Regions from separate parts of the Streptomyces sp. NPDC048751 genome, predicted to be linked through region 1. Evidence: riboswitches for the same ligand, from Rfam matches in the RefSeq annotation. Region 1 holds a riboswitch; each other region holds the start of a gene.
What was found. Region 1 has a riboswitch for cyclic di-AMP ahead of ACGFNV_RS12090 (transglycosylase family protein). Riboswitches for the same ligand answer to the same signal wherever they lie in the genome.
Positions count from the first base shown of each region.

Region 2: linked by a shared signal. The riboswitch ahead of ACGFNV_RS11355 (transglycosylase SLT domain-containing protein) and the one ahead of ACGFNV_RS12090 (transglycosylase family protein) in region 1 are both predicted to bind cyclic di-AMP.
Region 3: linked by a shared signal. The riboswitch ahead of ACGFNV_RS02890 (peptidoglycan DD-metalloendopeptidase family protein) and the one ahead of ACGFNV_RS12090 (transglycosylase family protein) in region 1 are both predicted to bind cyclic di-AMP.

Region 1 covers NZ_JBICUX010000003.1:104,935-107,819, reverse strand. The annotation lists gene ACGFNV_RS12100 (cytochrome P450) at 1-208, shown strand, start outside; gene ACGFNV_RS12095 (transglycosylase family protein) at 392-1,438, shown strand; cyclic di-AMP (ydaO/yuaA leader) riboswitch at 1,633-1,801, shown strand; gene ACGFNV_RS12090 (transglycosylase family protein) at 1,805-2,530, shown strand; gene eno (phosphopyruvate hydratase) at 2,799-2,885, shown strand, end outside.
Region 2 covers NZ_JBICUX010000002.1:937,720-940,604, forward strand. The annotation lists gene ACGFNV_RS11350 (polyprenyl synthetase family protein) at 1-476, opposite strand, end outside; cyclic di-AMP (ydaO/yuaA leader) riboswitch at 1,026-1,200, shown strand; gene ACGFNV_RS11355 (transglycosylase SLT domain-containing protein) at 1,205-1,690, shown strand; gene ACGFNV_RS11360 (HAD family hydrolase) at 1,701-2,531, opposite strand; partial or broken gene ACGFNV_RS11365 (NAD(P)/FAD-dependent oxidoreductase) at 2,674-2,841, opposite strand.
Region 3 covers NZ_JBICUX010000001.1:643,058-645,942, reverse strand. The annotation lists gene ACGFNV_RS02895 (DUF6250 domain-containing protein) at 1-517, opposite strand, end outside; gene ACGFNV_RS02890 (peptidoglycan DD-metalloendopeptidase family protein) at 760-1,653, opposite strand; cyclic di-AMP (ydaO/yuaA leader) riboswitch at 1,658-1,819, opposite strand; gene ACGFNV_RS02885 (alpha-galactosidase) at 2,127-2,885, opposite strand, start outside.

The sequences.
Region 1 (2,885 bases):
CAACCAGCACCTCGGGTACGGGCACGGCATCCACTACTGCCTCGGTGCGCCGCTGGCCCGTCTGGAGGGGCAGAGCGCGCTCGCGACGCTGTTCACCCGGCTTCCCGACCTGCGACTCGGGGAGGATCCGGCCGATTTGAGGTGGCGTGGCGGACTCATCATGCGGGGACTGCGCACCCTGCCCGTGGAGTTCACGCCCACACGGTGATCAAGCGAGTGCGCTGTGTACCCGATTCGCCAAGGTGACATGCATTCAGCTCTGTGATCTTCACGTGATCTACGCGGCATTAACTTGTGACAAGTGATCGGCTGTCGATACGTTCACTCGTCAACGCGGCACCTCGGCTTCACCCGCCGCGTGGGTAAGTGCTGTCTCGCGAAAGGTCACCGCATGCTCTCCGGGAACGGTCGCCACCGTCGCCCTCGTCAGGCTCCGGCTCTTCTCGTCGCCGCCGGGGTGACGGGCTCCGCCATCGCCATCCCGCTCCTGGGCGCCACCGGCGCGAGCGCGGCCGACGGCACCACGTGGGACAAGGTGGCCGACTGCGAGACCGGCGGAGCGTGGAGCGCCGACACAGGCAACGGATTCTACGGCGGCCTGCATCTGACCCAGGAGCGCTGGGAGAAGTACGGCGGCCTCGACTTCGCCACCAGCGCCGACAAGGCCAGCCGTTCCCAGCAGATAGCCGTCGCCGAGAAGATCCTCGCCGACATCGGCCCCGGCGCCTGGCCCACCTGTGGACTGCTCACCGGGCTCGGGAAGGACTCGGGTTCGTCGGACGTCGACACGGGCACGGCCGACGAGGTTCCCTCCCGGGGCCTGGACAATTCATCCGGCTCGACCGGATCGTCAGGATCATCCGGGTCGTCCGACTCGTCGGATTCCGCTGAGTCCTCCTCCGGTTCCTCCGGGACGTCCGACGGGCCCTCGGACACCGCCGGCACCCCCGACGACTCCACTGCGGGTTCCTCCGGGAAACCGTCCCCTTCCTCTTCTTCGTCCTCTTCTTCCGCCGAGTCGGACAGTTCCGCAAAGTCCGATTCCTCCACCGACTCCGGCGCGAAGGTCTCGCAAAGTCCCGAGAGCTCGCCGACGGAGGGCCGGGCAACCGGCAAGTCGGATGAATCGGACAAGGTGCAGCAAAGCGCCGGTTCCTGGAGTCTCGTCGACACCGGCTCCATCGGTGGCGGCACGGGTCGGCACCGCGGCGGCAGCGCCGACGAGAGTGTCGACAAGGGCGCGGACGCCGGTGCGAAGGTGGCCTCCACTGGCCGTCACGCCTACACCGTCCGTCCCGGTGACACCCTGGCGTCCATCGCCGACTCCCTTGGCCTCGACGGTGGATGGTCCGCGCTCTATGCCGAGAACAAGCAGGCGATCGGTGCCGACCCGAACAACATCTCCGCCGGTCAGACCCTTCGAGTCGGGGCTGAATAGGGCGAAAAGCGGCGGGAGTTCACGCCCCACTTCGCGCTGAATGTCCAATTTGGCGAAAGTGTGGGATGAGTCTCAGAAGCCCTGATCGTCTTTGAAATTCCTCGGATGGCGTGTCTACGGTCGTGACCGCTCGCCAACACGAGCCCCGGCTGCCGCAACGCCGAATCCTGCCAGCGGCCGTACGGGAACAGTCGTCGCGTCAAGCGCCGTAGGCAGGAGCGGGGGACCCAAGGTAAGTGCCGGGCCCGGACGTTGAGACCGGATCCGGCTTGGGGTGAAGCCGCGCCTCGTGAGAGGTGCGGCCGGGCAACTCAACCGGCCCGAACCCGACAGCTCACCTCGCAGGCGTCGGTGAGGGGATCAACCATGCTGTTTTCCGGCAAGGGCAAGCACCGTCGTCCGTCCAAGGCCACCCGGGCCATCGCCATCGCCGGTGTGACCGGCGCCGCCGTCGCCGCCCCGCTGATGGCGGCCGGCAACGCCTCCGCCGCCACCACCTCCGAGTGGGACGCGGTCGCCCAGTGCGAGTCGGGCGGCAACTGGTCCATCAACACCGGCAACGGCTACTACGGTGGCCTGCAGTTCTCCGCCTCCACGTGGGCCGCGTACGGCGGCACGCAGTACGCCTCCCAGGCCAACCAGGCCAGCAAGGCTCAGCAGATCGCCGTCGCCGAGAAGGTCCTCGCCTCCCAGGGCAAGGGTGCCTGGCCGGTCTGCGGCAAGGGCCTGTCGGGTGCCTCCTCCAGCAGCACCGACACCTCCTCCGGCAGCGGCTCCTCCTCCAGCGGTTCCAGCAGCTCCTCGAACAACAGCAGCTCCTCGAACGACAGCGGCACCAGCACTCGCTCGACCGAGCAGCAGGCCTCCCGCTCCTCCGAGCGTCCCGCCGCCAAGAAGACCGTCACCACGCCGACCGGCAAGAAGGTCAAGAAGGGCGACGGCGAGTACAAGGTCGTCGCGGGTGACACCCTCAGCAAGATCGCCGCGAAGCAGAAGGTCGCGGGCGGCTGGGAGAAGCTGTTCGAGCTGAACAAGGACATCGTCGAGGACGCCAACCTCATCTACCCGGGCCAGCAGCTTCACCTGAAGTAAGCCGGGCCCACCGCCTTCCCGCCGGAGCGGGACGCGGGCTCCCCGCTCCGGTGCGTCTTCCCCCGTACGCACCGGAGCGGGGTTTTTTTTTGCCCGCCCTTCGCCCGCAATCCCCGCCCGCTCTTTGTTCCGTCCAGGAACAATGTGTACCGTCAGCCTGTCCACGGGGCGGTCGGTCGGATGCCGATGCCACGGGGGCGGTTAGGCTCTAGTCGCAAGGCCCACGGGCCCCGCACTTCCAGCGTCACATCCCAAGAAGGAGATGCTCGTGCCGTCCATCGACGTCGTCGTAGCCCGGGAAATCCTGGACTCCCGAGGCAACCCCACGGTCGAGGTCGAGGTCGGCCTCGACGAC
Region 2 (2,885 bases), on a different contig from region 1:
GTCTCCAGGATCTGGCCCGTGACCAGCCGCTCGAACGCCTCCGCCTGGACCCGGACCGCCTCCGGTCCCAGGTCGGCCAGGATGTGCGAGGCCCGCGCGAACAGGAAGTCGCCGGTGAGGACCGCGACGGAGTTGCCCCAGCGCGTGTTCGCGCTGTCCACCCCGCGTCGCACCTCGGCCTCGTCCATCACGTCGTCGTGGTACAGCGTGGCGAGGTGGGTCAGCTCCACCACCACCGCCGACGGCACGATCCCCGGCGCGTAAGGGTCACCGAATTGCGCCGCGAGCATCACGAGAAGTGGCCGAAAACGCTTCCCGCCCGCTCGTACGAGGTGCTGCGCGGCCTCCGTGATGAACGGGACCTCGCTCTTGGTGGCTTCGAGCAAACCTTCCTCGACGGCCGCCATTCCGGCCTGGACATCGGCTTCCAGAGCCTGGTCCCGCACGCTCAGCCCGAACGGCCCGACGACGGTCACGAGGGGTCTCCTGTCTGCTGGTGTCTACCGGCGCTTACATGGTTTGTCGATAGGTCGCTGCCATCACTCAAGTCAGCGTATCCGGTCACCTTTCGATCACTGATGCCCCCCGCCCTCCCACATTCCGTACCGTCCGGACGGTACGGAATCAGGCGTTATGTCTTTGATCATCCGATATGACAGGACATCCATCGCCTTACCCGCGAGCAGTGATTCATGCCCCACCCGGCGGTCACCATCCGGCCACAGACGCACGCTGCCCGATTTGCCGCAATTGATTTCCCAATTCCCCTTGGCGGCAAATGAGCTGAGGATATGCGAGCAGTGAATTGGGTCACGTTCGGGCCTGTTCGGACACGGCGCAGTGCACCGACTCTCCCCTTTGCCCATCCCCGAGTTGAGCCTTGGCAACCGCAAAGGATCAAGCACCCCATACGCCTCAGACCAAGGTCAATGGGGCGAGACGTCAATCCACCACTTGTTCCCGACATGTGCTCTCGCATACGTTCCCGGCCTGTCGGGCGGACGCCTCATCCTGCCGCCGCCCGCAGCCACCCATCGACGAACACTCGCATACGGCAGGAGCGGGGGACCCAGGTAAGTCGCCGGGCCGGACATCGCACCGGACCGGCTAGGGGTGAAGCCGCGTCGCCCAACGGCGGCCCGGCCGGGCACCTCCCAGCCCGAACCCGACAGCTCACCTCGCAGGCGCCGGAGAGGAATTCGCCATGCCCACTGCCGGCCTGCCCCGCCGCACCCGCACGTCCCGACTCGTTCGCACCCTCGCCGTCGCCGGCACCGGCGCCGCCGTGCTCGCGCTGCCGCTCATCGGCGCGACCAGTGCCTCGGCCGCCACCCCGGCGGCCCTGACGACCGCTGCCGTCACCGGCTACCCCAACAACCTCGACGGCTGGATCCGGGCGTCGCTCGCCATCATGGCCGAGCGGGGCATCCCCGGTTCCTACGACGGGATCTACCGCAACGTCATGCGCGAGTCCTCCGGCAACCCCAACGCCATCAACCTGTGGGACTCCAACGCGGCCGCCGGAACCCCGTCCAAGGGCCTGCTCCAGGTCATCGACCCGACGTTCCGGGCCTACCACGTGCCCGGCACGTCGTTCGACCCCTACGACCCGATCGCGAACATCACCGCGGCCTGCAACTACGCGGCGGCGCGCTACGGCTCGATCGACAACGTCTTCGGCGCGTACTAGGGCCTGCCCCTCAGCCTTCGGGAAACAGTCTGTCGAGGACGACGGCGACGCCGTCGTCCTCGTTCGACTCGGTGATCTCGTCGGCCATGGCCTTGAGTTCGGGGTGGGCGTTGGCCATCGCGACGCCTCGGGCCGCCCAGTCGAACATGGGGATGTCGTTGGGCATGTCACCGAAGGCGATCGTGTCCGCCGGGCTCAGGCCCAGGTGTTCGGCGGCCAGCGCCAGGCCGGTGGCCTTGGTGATGCCGCACGGCTGGAGTTCGACCGTTCCCGGGCCCGACATGGTGACCGTCGCGAGGGAGCCGACCACTCCGCGCGCCGTCGCCGCCAACTCGTCGTCGGACAGGTCGGGATGGCGCAGCAGGACCTTGCTGATCGGCGCGCACCACAGGTCCGCGCGTCGGCCGACCCGTACGGCGGGCAGGGTCGGGTGGGGCATCAGATACCCGGGCTCGATGAGCGTGAGCCCTCCGACGCCGTCCTGATCGACCGCGGCGTACACCTGCCCCACCTCGGCCTCCACCTTCTCCAGCGCCGTCTCCGCCAGCTCCCGGTCCAGGGTGACCGACCACAACAGCCGGTCCGCGCCGGCGTCGTAGACCTGTGCGCCCTGCCCGCACACCGCGAGCCCCCCGCTGCCGAGGTCGTCGAGGAGCGGGCGCACCCGGGGCGCCGGCCGCCCCGTGACGACGAGGTGCTGGGCACCCGCCCGTGCCACCCGCGCGAGCGCGGCGAAGGACCGGTCGGAGACGGTGTCGTCGCCGCGCAGCAGCGTTCCGTCCAGGTCGGTGGCGATGAGTGAGTACGCGGTGCGCTCGTCAGATGCGGTGGGTGCGGCCATGATCAGAGAATACGGACAGGACACCCCCCTTCACTCAGTGCGAACCGGACGGCGGCAGCCCCCACCGCCGCCCAGCCACCACTTTCAACTCCCCTGCGACGATCGGCTTTTCACCCCCAGGGGGTGCCCGCCTCCCTCCGGCTCAGCCGTGCGCCGCCGCAAGATGCCACGCCAGCCTCGGTGAGGCGAACTCCGTGCCGCACACGAACCGCATCACTGGGCCGTACGACGCCGCGGCCGGCAGCCCCGTGAAGTACAGCCCGGGCACCGACGACACGTATCCCGCGCCCAGCTCGGGTGTGCCGCGGCTCGCCCAGGAGCATGCCCGCGGGCATGTGGTCGCGCCGGCTCACC
Region 3 (2,885 bases), on a different contig from region 1:
GCGGCTCGGTGTAGTCGTAGAGCAGCGGGCGCACCCCGGCCTGGCCGACGTAACGGCGCAGTCGGGTGGTGGTGTTGGTGTTGGCGCCGTAGCCGACGTAGTACGTCTTGAGGTAGTCGTACTCGGCGAGCGCGCCGCCGCGCCGGGTGGCGAAGAGGTCGTCGGGAGAGCGGACGTCGACGGCGTTCCAGAAGTTGTTGAGGTCCGAGACACGGTCGTTGACGCCCCCGGCGGAGACGGGCGTGGCGGTGTACTCGATGGCGTACGGGCCCGCGAGCGGTTTCCTGAACCAGATCGTCGCCCCGGCGGGTACGTCGACCTCCAGGGTTCCTCGGGCGGCGGTGACGGTGCCGCCCTGCTCGAGTTCGACGGCCCACTGACGCAGGCCGTGGCGGAAGTCGTCGTGGGCGATGAGGCGGCGGTGGCGGGGCGTGGCGCCGGCGGTGGTCGCGGGGGCGAGGGCGGCCAGGGCGGCGCCGGCGGCCAGGGCACCGAAGGCTCTGCGCGTGCTCGTCACGGGGTAACAGCTCCTCAGCGGGGCGGGACTACGGATGGAAAGCGCTTGCCGTCTGACGGGGATCACCTTCCCCCGACGCCGCCCCCGCTGTCGACTCCTCTGACGCCCCCGCCACAGGACCGCAACGCGGCGATCGTTCACGACTGTGACTGGCTTTACCGTGCCCGGACATACCGAAGGCCGGACCCGGGGATCGGGGTCCGGCCTTCGGCAGCGTGTCAGGCAGGGGGTGGCGTGGTCCGTCAGCCGACGGTGACGCCGTGCGCGCGGAGGTAGGCGACCGGGTCCACGTCCGAGCCGTAGTCCGGGGTGGTCCGGATCTCGAAGTGCAGGTGCGGTCCGGTCACGTTGCCGGTCGCGCCGGAGAGGCCTATCTGCTGGCCCTCGGTGACGGTCTGGCCCGCGGACACGGCGATCGAGGACAGGTGGGCGTACTGGGCGTAGTAGCCGTCGTTCAGCTTGATGACGACCTGGTTGCCGTACGCACCGCCCCAGCCCGCGGAGACGACCGTGCCCGCGGCCACGGCCTTGAGGGGCGTGCCGGTCGGGACGACGAAGTCGACACCGGTGTGGTAGCCGCTGGACCACATGCTGCCGGCCATGTGGTACGGGGTGCCGATGGTGGCGCCGGCCACGGGGAGGGTGTAACCGCTGCCGGTGGAGGCGCTGTCGGCCTGGGTGGCCGTGGTGGCCTTGGCGGCGGAGGACTTCGAGGACGTGGAGGTCTTCGAGGGCTTCGAGGAGGTCGGTGTGCCGGTGCTCGTTGCGGCCTTCTTGCCCAGGGAGAGCTTCAGGCCGGGGTGAATGAGCGACGGGTCGGAGCCGATGGCCTCGCGGTTGTCGGCGTAGAGCTTCTTCCAGCCGCCCTGGACGTGCTGCTCCGTGGCGATCTTCGAGAGGTAGTCGCCGGACTTCACCGTGTAGGTCCGCGTGCCGGCAGGGCCGGAGGTGGTCTTCTTCTCCGCCACCGGGGCGGACTGGACGGCCTTTTCCGGAACGGACTGGGAAGGAGTGGCATGGGCGCCGGTGGCCCCGAGAAGGGGAAGTGCGAGTGCGACGCCACCGGTTCCGGCGACGGCTATGGAGCGGGTGAAACGTTGAGTCTTCGGACGGCGGTGCTTACCCTTCGCGGGCATGGCGAATTCCTCTCCGGCGCCTGCGAGGTGAGCTGTCGGGTGCGAGCTGGAGATGCCCGGCCGCGCCGAGGCGCGACTTAACCCCAAGCCGTTCCGGGAACCGGAACAGGCGGTCTTACCTGTGGGTCCCCCGCTCCTGCCGTACACGGGTCAGTGGGGTGCGGTTCTCCGGGCGGCGGCAGGATTGGGCGTCCGTCCGGATTGGTGGATGAACGTAAGCGACCAGGACTCAAACGGACAAGCGGAGGGTTGCGCGGGAATGCGTTTCTCGTGATCGGCGCGAGAATCCCCGGTGACACTCCGTGCAGTACACAGGCATCGGTTTTCGTGAAAGTCCTTGAAAACCATCGGAATTACGTGGACATGACGAGCGACGCACCGTCACGGATATGACGCTAATCACGTGACGCCGCTCCAGACCCTTTTCTTTTAAAGCGAGTTCGGATCAAAATCCGCAAACTCGGACAGAACTCTCAGATGCGGCGCAGCCGGAGAACTGCCGCATCCAGGTCGCCCCGCAGCCCAGTACGCAATCCGTGGTGCGACAACACCGCCCCTCGGTGGATTTCGCCGGTTTCGAGGCATTCGTACGACGCTGCCGGGTCGAGCCCGCGCAGCCTCAGCGCCGGTACGGGCTCGCCGTGGTGCTGCGCCTGGAGCCAGGCCAGGACCACGGACTCGTCCCCGCGGACGTACTGCACGGCGCTGAGTCCGCCCCGCGGAGGCCGCAGCCGGTGGAGGTCGCCGTGCTGCACCAGCGGGCGGATCTTCTTGTACAGCTCCACCCACTCCCGGGCCTCCGCGAGCTCCTCCTCGGTCCACTGGGCGAGGTCGCCGCCGACCCCGAGGACGCCCGCCATGGCGCTGACGAACCTGAAGCGCAGGGAGCTGACCCGGCCGTTGAGCTGGGTGTTGGGACTGTCGGTGACCCAGGCGGCCATGACCCGCGCGGGGTGGATCTGGCTGAAGCCGTGCTGGATGGCGAGCCGGTCGAGGGGGTCGGTGTTGTCGGAGGTCCACACCTGGTCCGTACGGCTCAGCACGCCGAGGTCGATCCGGCCGCCACCACCCGAGCAGGACTCGAAGGCGACGCCCGGGTGGGCCGCGCGCAGCCGGTCCAGCAGGGCGTAGAGGGCGTTGACGTGGTCGACCCAGAGTCGCTGGGGGTAGCCCTCGCCGGGCCAGCCGGCGTCGGTGAAGCAGCGGTTGAAGTCCCACTTCACATAGTCGAT